3 regions of the Staphylococcus pseudintermedius genome follow, and region 1 is predicted to be linked to each of the others. Evidence: riboswitches for the same ligand, from Rfam matches in the RefSeq annotation. Region 1 holds a riboswitch; each other region holds the start of a gene.

What was found. A riboswitch is a leader RNA that binds a small molecule or an ion and turns the genes downstream of it on or off. The one in region 1 is predicted to bind S-adenosylmethionine.
Region 2: another riboswitch for S-adenosylmethionine. It lies ahead of P3U61_RS09220 (methionine ABC transporter ATP-binding protein); the one in region 1 lies ahead of P3U61_RS03400 (M20 family metallopeptidase).
Region 3: another riboswitch for S-adenosylmethionine. It lies ahead of metK (methionine adenosyltransferase); the one in region 1 lies ahead of P3U61_RS03400 (M20 family metallopeptidase).

Annotation. Positions count from the first base shown of each region.
Region 1 covers NZ_CP120150.1:757,275-760,559, reverse strand. The annotation lists gene ldmS (L-aspartate--L-methionine ligase LdmS) at 1-491, opposite strand, end outside; gene P3U61_RS03400 (M20 family metallopeptidase) at 494-1,612, opposite strand; SAM riboswitch class I at 1,777-1,882, opposite strand; gene P3U61_RS03395 (S-ribosylhomocysteine lyase) at 2,178-2,648, shown strand; gene P3U61_RS03390 (DoxX family protein) at 2,710-3,063, opposite strand; gene P3U61_RS03385 (pyrimidine-nucleoside phosphorylase) at 3,075-3,285, opposite strand, start outside.
Region 2 covers NZ_CP120150.1:1,957,869-1,961,153, reverse strand. The annotation lists gene gcvH (glycine cleavage system protein GcvH) at 1-178, shown strand, start outside; gene P3U61_RS09230 (toprim domain-containing protein) at 257-652, shown strand; gene P3U61_RS09225 (thioredoxin family protein) at 618-935, shown strand; SAM riboswitch class I at 973-1,082, shown strand; gene P3U61_RS09220 (methionine ABC transporter ATP-binding protein) at 1,178-2,206, shown strand; gene P3U61_RS09215 (methionine ABC transporter permease) at 2,199-2,894, shown strand; gene P3U61_RS09210 (MetQ/NlpA family ABC transporter substrate-binding protein) at 2,914-3,285, shown strand, end outside.
Region 3 covers NZ_CP120150.1:1,030,091-1,033,375, reverse strand. The annotation lists gene P3U61_RS04895 (NERD domain-containing protein) at 1-228, opposite strand, end outside; gene metK (methionine adenosyltransferase) at 316-1,515, opposite strand; SAM riboswitch class I at 1,620-1,731, opposite strand; gene pckA (phosphoenolpyruvate carboxykinase (ATP)) at 1,979-3,285, shown strand, end outside.

The sequences.
Region 1 (3,285 bases):
CGGACTGCTGTTTTGAAGTCTTGAAATGCGACAATTTCACGCTTAGGTATATATTGACCGCCTGTCCATTTCGGAATTAATGATTTATTATTTAAGTCTTTGAATAACTGTTTGTCCATCGCATAGTGCTTCGCGTCAACAATATTATCTCCATGGACATATTGGAAATAAATTAAACGTGATTGCTCTTCTGTCAGTTGTTTTAATGTCTGTTCATAACTTGCTTGGTCTTGAAACGTAATGACATTTTCTGGAATGTCTCGCCCTATGAGTTGGAATAACTGTTGTAATTTGTCGGTGACACTCGCTTCATGAACGATGATTGGCAATTGTGCAATCAGCAATTCACGCCCTGTTAAAAAGTTGGATTGATGCTCATCTGGTGCGAGCCAGGGATTCGAAACATATGAGGGTCTTGACGAGTAAACGATGTTCGTATCATAAATTTCTCCCATTGTTAATTGACTTCGATATTGAATATTGTGTGCCATTGTCATTTCTCCCTTTTATGTTGATGCTCCTTTTGTATTTCTGCTAATAACGTTTGATCTTGTATTAATTTAGCCCCCATTAATGCGATCATTTTCGCGCCTTTAATGAGTGCATCATCCCCCATTGGACTTGCGGCCGCTTCACGAAAACGGTGGGTATGACCGACTAAACTTCTTGGCCCAATTTTGACGTGTGGATGTATCGTTGGCACGACATGACTGACATTCCCCGTATCAGTCGAGCCGTAACCAAAATCATCATGACTGACTTCTTCACCGAGTTCCGTTGCGTAATGTTCAAATAATTGATCTAACAATGGTGATTTAATGAATTCATTCACACCGTTTTGAATCGGTTCAAATTCAAATTCACATCCTGTTTGTATTGCCGCACCACGGGCAATATCATGCACTCTTGAAGTGAGAACATCCAAGTCTTTTCTTGTTGTTGCACGTGTATAAAAGCGCGCATGTGTAAAGTCAGGAATAATGTTCGCTGCTTGACCGCCATCTAAAATGACGCCATGCACACGTTCAGTCTTTTTAATATGTTGACGGAGTTGTGCGACCCCATTAAAATAGCTCAACATCGCATCTAAAGCGTTGCGTGCTTCTTCAGCATTTTCTGAAGCGTGCGCACTTTGACCATAAAACTTAATATCTAGAACGTCTACAGCAAGTGTTGGAATGGTCGGATAAGTTTCATTACCCGGATGAATCATTAAGGCAACATCGACGTCATCAAAGAGCCCTTCTCGTACGTATGATGCCTTCGCACTCCCATTTTCGCCACCTTCTTCTGCCGGACAACCGAACAGTATAACTTTACCTCCAATGTCATCTACTACTTGTTTTAATGCAATCGCTGCTAACATACTTGATGTACCGATAATATTATGACCACAAGCATGCCCTAAACCTGGCAATGCATCATATTCAGCGAGATAACTAATGGTCGGCCCCTCAATTTCTGAGTCATATGTGGCAATAAAACCTGTAGAATGCCCAGCAATGTCACGCTCAACTTCAAAATTGTGTTCTTTTAAATTTTCAATCAGCAAACGCGATGCAAAAATTTCTTCGTTACCGAGTTCTGGACGTCCGTGAATTTGATGACTCATATCTATATAAGCCCATCTATGTTGATCGATATAATCTAAAATACGTTGCTCTACTGTTGTCACCGTGTTACTCCTCCTTAAACAAAAAATGTTATCCCCATTTACACCCAACACAAATATTGATAAGTGTGACTGATGTATATATGTGATAACATCTTTGCCTTCATTTATCTTTCAGCATTTACACTGTTGGAATTCGCACCTTTATCGCCGTTAGATGAGGTTGCTGGGTTTCATCGGGCCAATTCCCTCCACCACTCTTGATAAATATTGATTCAATTTTGTAATTATTTTAACGAACTTTCCGTACTTTGTCATGTCATTTTTAACACTCTTCAAAATTTTCATACTATATTTTACCCTTTTTGCAATACATTTTCATTTCGAGACGCCTTTATGCTATCTTACAAAAAATTTTTTAAAAACAATAATCCCTATTAAACCACTCGTAATAATAGGTTTAAAGCTCCTTTCCCTATTATATCGGCATTTAAACACTTTGTCCCCCCTTTCATCTTAATTGGAATATGTTAAAATGGATTTAAACATGAAGGAGGTCATACCAATGCCAAAAATGAACGTTGAAAGTTTTAACTTAGATCATACGAAAGTGGTTGCACCATATATTCGTCTTGCTGGTAAAATGCAAGGGCTCAATGGAGATGACATTTACAAATATGATATTCGTTTCAAACAACCGAACAAAGAACATATGGAAATGCCTGGACTCCATTCTTTAGAACATTTAATGGCTGAAAACATTCGTAACCATTCAGACAAGGTTGTCGATTTAAGTCCAATGGGTTGCCAAACAGGGTTCTACGTCTCTTTCATTAACCATACCGATTATGATGATGTATTAAACATTGTCGAACAAACGTTACAAGATGTTTTAGCCGCTGATGAAGTCCCTGCGTGCAATGAAGTTCAATGCGGTTGGGCTGCTTCACACTCATTAGAAGGCGCAAAAGAAATCGCACAAGCCTTTTTAGATAAACGTGACCAATGGCATGATGTCTTTGGTACAGGTAAATAAATATTCAAAAAACCGAGCAACGACACGACTTTCAATGTGTGGTTCCTCGGTTTATTTTTCATTATAATTTCTTAATGATATACATGAGTACAAATTGCATTGGGAGACGTCCATATCTCGCAGTATCTGATAATGGTTTGTCACCTAACGGCAATTTTTTACGTGCCATGTAAATGTTGGCTGGAAAAACGGCAAGTAAAAATGCATTAATCCAATTTTTCAATGCGTCTGACGGGCGTCGCAACACTAATAACGCACCAATCACAATTTCGCACACTCCTGTCACAAGTACAGCTGTCTTACGTAAAGGTAAATACGTTGGCACAATATTTCTAAATTGGCGCTCTTTCGTGAAATGCAAGACACCAATAGCCATAAATGCGAGACCTAATACAATGCGACCTAATTGTTTCATCCTATCACCCTTTATTCAGTAATGATTGTATGAATAAGCTGTGGCTGTTCTGCGTGGTCTGAAATCGTAATGTTATCATACAATTTTTGTTTGACTTGTTCTACATCTTCACTATTCGCATAAATTGTCAATAATGATTCGCCTTCTTCAACACGATCACCGACTTTTTTATTCAATACAAGACCTACTGCTAAGTCAATGACATCTTCTTTTGTTTGACGA
Region 2 (3,285 bases), 1.2 Mb from region 1:
ATATTCTCCAGTATCTGGTAAAGTCGTTGCAGTGAATGAAAACTTAGAAGATGCACCAGAAGCAGTTAACGAATCACCATACGAGGAAGCTTGGATGGTTAAAGTTGAATTGAAAGACGAAAGTGAACTAGACGCATTATTAGATGCAGCTGGTTACGAAAAAATGATTGGCGAATAATATCAAAATGAGAACTCCTGGGTAATTTAGTTATCAAGGAGTTTTTTATACTCAAATATTTTTTAGAAGGTGAAGACCATGACGATGATCCATAAGGTTATTGTTGTTGAAGGGAAATCTGATAAAAAACGTGTTCAAGAAGTGTTGTTAGAGCCTGTCGAAATTATTTGTACTCATGGCACGATGGGAATCGAAAAGTTAGACAATATGATTGAATATTTGTATGATAAACAAGTCTACATTTTAGTCGATGCAGATGCAGAAGGTCGTCGCATTCGCAAATGGTTTACGACATATTTGAGTGAAAGTACTGGTATTTTCATAGATACAAAATATAGTGAAGTTGCCCGTTGTCCACGCGATTACCTCTCAAATGTATTGCAGCATTTTGACTTTAAGGTGAAGCAAGACTTTTATGTAAAAGGGAAGTATTCATATCATGAGTGTTTCAAAGCAATTGAACAATATATCTAAACATTTTGATCAAAGTGTACATCTGATTTTTGGTTACACACCGATGTGTGGCACATGTAAAATAGCAGAACGCATGTTGGATATCTCGAATGAAATCACCCAGTTGCCGATTGTAAAGTTAGACCTGAATTATCACCCTGAGTGGAGCCAAGAAAAAGAAATTCAATCGGTCCCTATTTTAATCATCATGCGCTACGATCAAGAAGTAGAGAGGCTCTATGCATTCCATTCTGTGCCGTACTTGCTAGAAAAATTTAAAAAAGTCATTGACGACAGTGAATGACGATGATAATATAATAATCAATCGAATAGTCAGAAAACTCTTATCCAGAGTGGCGGAGGGATGTGCCCTATGAAGCCCGGCAACCGTCTATATTATAGAAATGGTGCCAATTCACATAAAGCAACGATTTGCTTTTGAAGATGAGAGAAAAGCGTTTATATTGATGCTTTCTCTTTTTTCTTTAAAAGGGAAAGCATTTTTTATTCCAAATTTTTTAAAGTAGCAACACAGGGAGGAACAGTATGATCACACTTAAAAATATAGTGAAAAAGTACGAAAGCAAGACGAAATCTGTTACTGCTGTTGATGGTGTCAATCTTGAAATTGAAAAAGGTAAGATTTACGGCATTATTGGATTTTCGGGTGCAGGTAAAAGTACTTTAGTCCGTTTATTTAATCATTTAGAAAAACCAACCTCAGGGGAAGTGATTATTGGTGGTGACAATATCGGACAATTAAGTCCAGATGAATTACGACGAAAGCGTCAAAAGGTAAGTATGATTTTCCAACATTTCAATTTATTGTGGTCAAGAACTGTACTAGAGAACATTATTTTTCCACTTGAAATTGCTGGCATGCCGAAAAATGAAGCGAAAAGACGTGCACAAGAATTAATTTCACGTGTGGGCTTACAAGGTAGGGAACATGCCTATCCATCAGAATTGTCAGGAGGCCAAAAGCAACGTGTCGGTATCGCGCGCGCATTGGCTAATGATCCAGAAGTATTGTTATGTGATGAGGCAACAAGTGCATTGGATCCTCAAACGACCGATGAAATTTTAGATTTATTATTACAGCTCAAAACTGAGAAAAATTTAACAATTATAATGATTACACATGAAATGCATGTCATTCGTCGTATTTGTGATGAAGTGGCAGTTATGGAAAATGGCCGTGTAATTGAAGAGGGAAAAGTGTCACACATTTTCGAGCACCCACAACATCAAGTGACACGCCGATTCGTTCAAGAGGATTTGAAACCGAGTGATGATAGCGAGGATTTAGCAAAAACTTTTAAATTAGATAAAGATGAAGTCTTGGCTAAACTGATTTTTTCTGGTGAAAACGCAACACACCCAGTTGTATCACATTTAACCCAAAAACACGGCATTTCAGTGAATATTTTAGAGGGTAATATCAAGCATTCTAAAACGGGTACATTAGGTTATCTATTGTTACACATTGAACAATTTTCGAGTATCAACTTTGATCAAATTCAAGCAGAGTTAAGGGCGCAAAACGTTGAGATAGAGGTGGTTAGCCATGGGTAAAAGTTTTAGCGAAATCTTGCAAGAAATGATTACAATGCCAAATGTACGTTGGCCGGATGTATGGGAAGCGACGTACGAAACATTGTATATGACCGTTATTTCAACAGCGTTTTCATTTGTTTTAGGTTTAATCTTAGGTGTGATTTTATTTTTAACATCCAAGAGTGAAACGAAAATCGGACGCGTCTTTTACAACATTGTATCGTTCGTGGTGAATTTATTCAGGGCGATACCGTTCATTATTTTAATTTTGCTCTTAATTCCATTTACAAGTTTGGTGCTTGGTACGATTAGTGGTCCAACAGGGGCATTACCTGCATTGATCATCGGTGCTTCACCATTCTATGGCCGTTTAGTGGAAATTGCATTAAAAGAAATTGATAAAGGTGTTATCGAAGCAGCACGTTCAATGGGGGCAACAACTTGGAATATCGTACTTAAAGTGCTGATTCCTGAATCATTACCCGCGCTTATTTCAGGTATTACTGTAACAGCAATTGCATTAGTCGGTTCAACAGCGGTAGCCGGAGTGATTGGTGCTGGAGGATTAGGTAACCTTGCTTACCTTACAGGGTTCACGCGTAACCAAAATGATGTCATCTTAGTATCAACTATTTTAATTTTAATTTTAGTATTTTTAATTCAATTTCTTGGGGATTGGATTACAAATAGAATTGATAAACGTTAATGATTAAGGAGAATGTGGAATGAAAAGGATTTTATCAATTATTGTTATTTTAGCTTTAGCCATTGGACTTGCTGCATGTGGAAATAAGTCAGCAGAAAAAAAGGATGACAAAAAAATCGTTGTTGGTGCTTCGCCAGCGCCACATGCTGAAATACTAGAACAAGCGAAACCATTATTAAAAGACAAAGGTTATGACTTAGAAATTAAAACAATTAACGATTACACAACGCCAAACAAATTACTAGATGCTGGAGAATTAGATGCAAACTTTTTCCAACATACACCTTATTTAGATACTGAGAAAAAAGAAAAAGGTTATAAAATTGAATCAGCAGGTGACGTTCACATCGAACCAATGGCTGTATATTCTCACAAGTATAAGCGTTTAAAA
Region 3 (3,285 bases), 270 kb from region 1:
GTATTCTTCTTTATGACGTGTTTCAGCTTTTTTCTTGTCGATGCGGACTTTTTCAAGTTCTTCTTGATGTTCGTGTGTTAATTTCTCTTGTTTTGTTTGATATTGATTCGCATAAGTTTCTTTCGCCTTCTTCTTGCTTTTCAATGCCACTAAAAACAAAATAAAGAATAATGCTGCTACAACAATCGCAGCAATGAGGCCGATTTCCATTGGACCAAATTGTGTCATGAGCAATACCTTCCTTTATCACTTTTCTACAGTTATTTCTATTATATTAAATAACTATAAAATTAGCGATAGTTATCATCAAGAATTTTATTTTAATGTATTCACTGTTTCTTGTAAAACTTCAACTTTATCTGTACGTTCCCATGGCAATTGCACATCGTTACGACCGAAGTGACCGTACGCCGCAGTTTGTTTATAAATCGGCTTTTGTAAATCTAACATTTGAATAATACCTGCTGGGCGTAAATCAAAGTTTTGTCTTACCGCTTCGATTAATATATTTTCGCTTACATTACCAGTACCAAATGTATCAATAGCAATCGAAACAGGTTGTGCTACCCCAATTGCATATGCCAATTGGACTTCGCATTTATCAGCGAACTGAGCTGCTACAATATTTTTAGCCACATAACGTGCCGCATACGCAGCTGAACGGTCTACTTTTGTCGGATCCTTACCAGAAAATGCACCACCGCCGTGACGTGCATAACCGCCATAAGTATCAACAATAATTTTACGTCCTGTCAAACCTGCGTCACCTTGTGGTCCACCGATAACGAAACGGCCTGTAGGGTTGATGAAAAATTTTGTTTCTTCATCTAATAATTGTTCATCTACAGTTGGATAAATGACGCATGCTTTAATATCATTTTGGATTTTTTCTAGTTCAATTTCTTCGTGATGCTGTGTTGAAATCACAATCGTGTCAATACGTTTCGGTTGATCATTTTCATCATATTCCACTGTAACTTGAACTTTACCATCTGGACGCAAATAATCTAAAGTACCGTTTTTACGTACTTCTGATAAACGTTTTGACAATTTATGTGACAAGTCAATCGGTAATGGCATGAATGTATCTGTTTCATTCGTCGCGAAACCAAACATTAAGCCTTGGTCACCGGCACCTGTGTTTAATACTTCTTCGTTTCCTGCTTCACGGTATTCTAGAGCACGGTCCACCCCTTGTGCAATGTCAGGTGATTGTTCATCAATCGCTGTTAACACTGACATCGTTTTGTAATCATAACCATATTTCGCACGTGTATAACCAATTTCTTTGACAGTTTCACGAACGACTTTTGGAATATCTACATAAGTTGACGTCGTGATTTCACCAACGATTAAAGCCATCCCTGTCGTTACCGTCGTCTCACAAGCTACACGCGCATTGGGGTCTCCTTTTAAAATTTCATCTAAAATTGCGTCTGAAATTTGGTCGGCAATTTTGTCTGGATGCCCTTCAGTAACTGATTCTGAAGTGAATAAACGTCTGTTATAAGTCATAATAAACTCCTTTTTGTATGTATTACGAACATTCTCTATCTGAGCTCAATAAAAAAGAGCCTTTCAACACTATAAAATAGAGTGAAGGCTCTAACGTCCATTCGCTCTTATCGTTCAGACTAGTATTGTGTCTGCAAACGGTTTGGCACCTTTCTTCGTTAAAAGAGGTTGCTGGGTTTCATTGGGTCCATGTCCCTCCACCACTCAGGATAAGAGAATCCGTTAAAATCATATTACAAAACTTTATTACCGATGTCAATTTCATCTTACTGGGCTTTTCAAAATGATGTTTGAAGCACCTTTATCCTTTGCATTTGTTTTTCTACTTTGGTGTAACATTACTTTACTTTCTTTATTTTATCTTAATTTTTTTCTTAATTGAGTAGGGATTATTTAACGAATATGTTATACTCTTGAATTGTAAAGGCTTACATTGCCGAAATTACTTTGGAGGGATATTATCATGTCATTCGACAAACATGCGATTGAAACAGTAGCTAACAAGCCGAGTTCACATTTTCAACTCACAACGACTGAATTGTACAACAAAATTTTAAAGAGAAATGAAGCCGAACTGACAGAATTAGGTGCAATCAACGCGAAAACTGGGGAGTATACGGGACGTTCTCCAAAAGATAAATTCATTGTTGACAATCCACAAGTTAAAGACGACATCGATTGGGGTTCTATCAACCAACCGATTTCAGAAGAAAAATTCTTGAATCTTTATGAAAAAGTTGTGGAGTACTTAGATGAAAGAGATGAGTTGTTCGTATTCAATGGTTATGCAGGTAGCGACCAAGAATCACAACTGAAACTCACAGTTATCAACGAATTTGCATGGCATAATCTATTTGCTCAAAACTTATTTATTAAGCCCACTTCAAAAGAAGAAGCAGCAAAAATTAAAGCAGACTTCACGATTATTTCTGCACCACGCTTTAAAGCAAATCCTGAAGTGGATGGCACGCGTTCTGAAACATTTGTCATCATTTCATTCAAACATAAAATCATTTTAATCGGTGGTACAGAATACGCTGGGGAAATGAAAAAATCTGTGTTCTCCATTATGAACTATTTATTGCCACAACAAGGTATTATGAGTATGCACTGCTCTGCCAATGTAGGTGATAAAGGTGACGTCGCATTATTCTTTGGTCTTTCTGGTACAGGAAAAACAACACTTTCAGCAGACCCGAATCGTAAATTGATTGGTGATGATGAGCACGGTTGGAATGAAAATGGTGTCTTTAATATTGAAGGCGGTTGCTATGCGAAAGCCATCAATCTCTCTGCAGAAAAAGAGCCACAAATTTTTGAAGCCATCCGTTACGGAACAGTGTTAGAAAACTTAGTCGTTGATGAACAGGGTTACATTGATTTTGATGACAACAAATATACTGAAAATACGCGTGCCGCATATCCTATCAACTATATCGATAACATTGTGTTACCTTCCAAAGCATCACATCCAAATACGATTATTTTCTTAACAGCTGATGCGTTCGGCGTCCTGCCACCGATTTCGAAATTAGATAAAGATCAAGCGATGTATCATTTTTTAAGTGGTTTCACATCTAAGTTAGCAGGTACAGAACGTGGTATAACAGAGCCACAACCATCATTCTCAACATGTTTTGGCGCACCATTCTTACCGTTACGTGCAGAAGTCTACGCTGAATTGTTGGGTGACTTAATCGACAAACACGACGTAGATGTTTACCTTGTCAACACAGGTTGGACAGGTGGACAATATGGTGTCGGTAACCG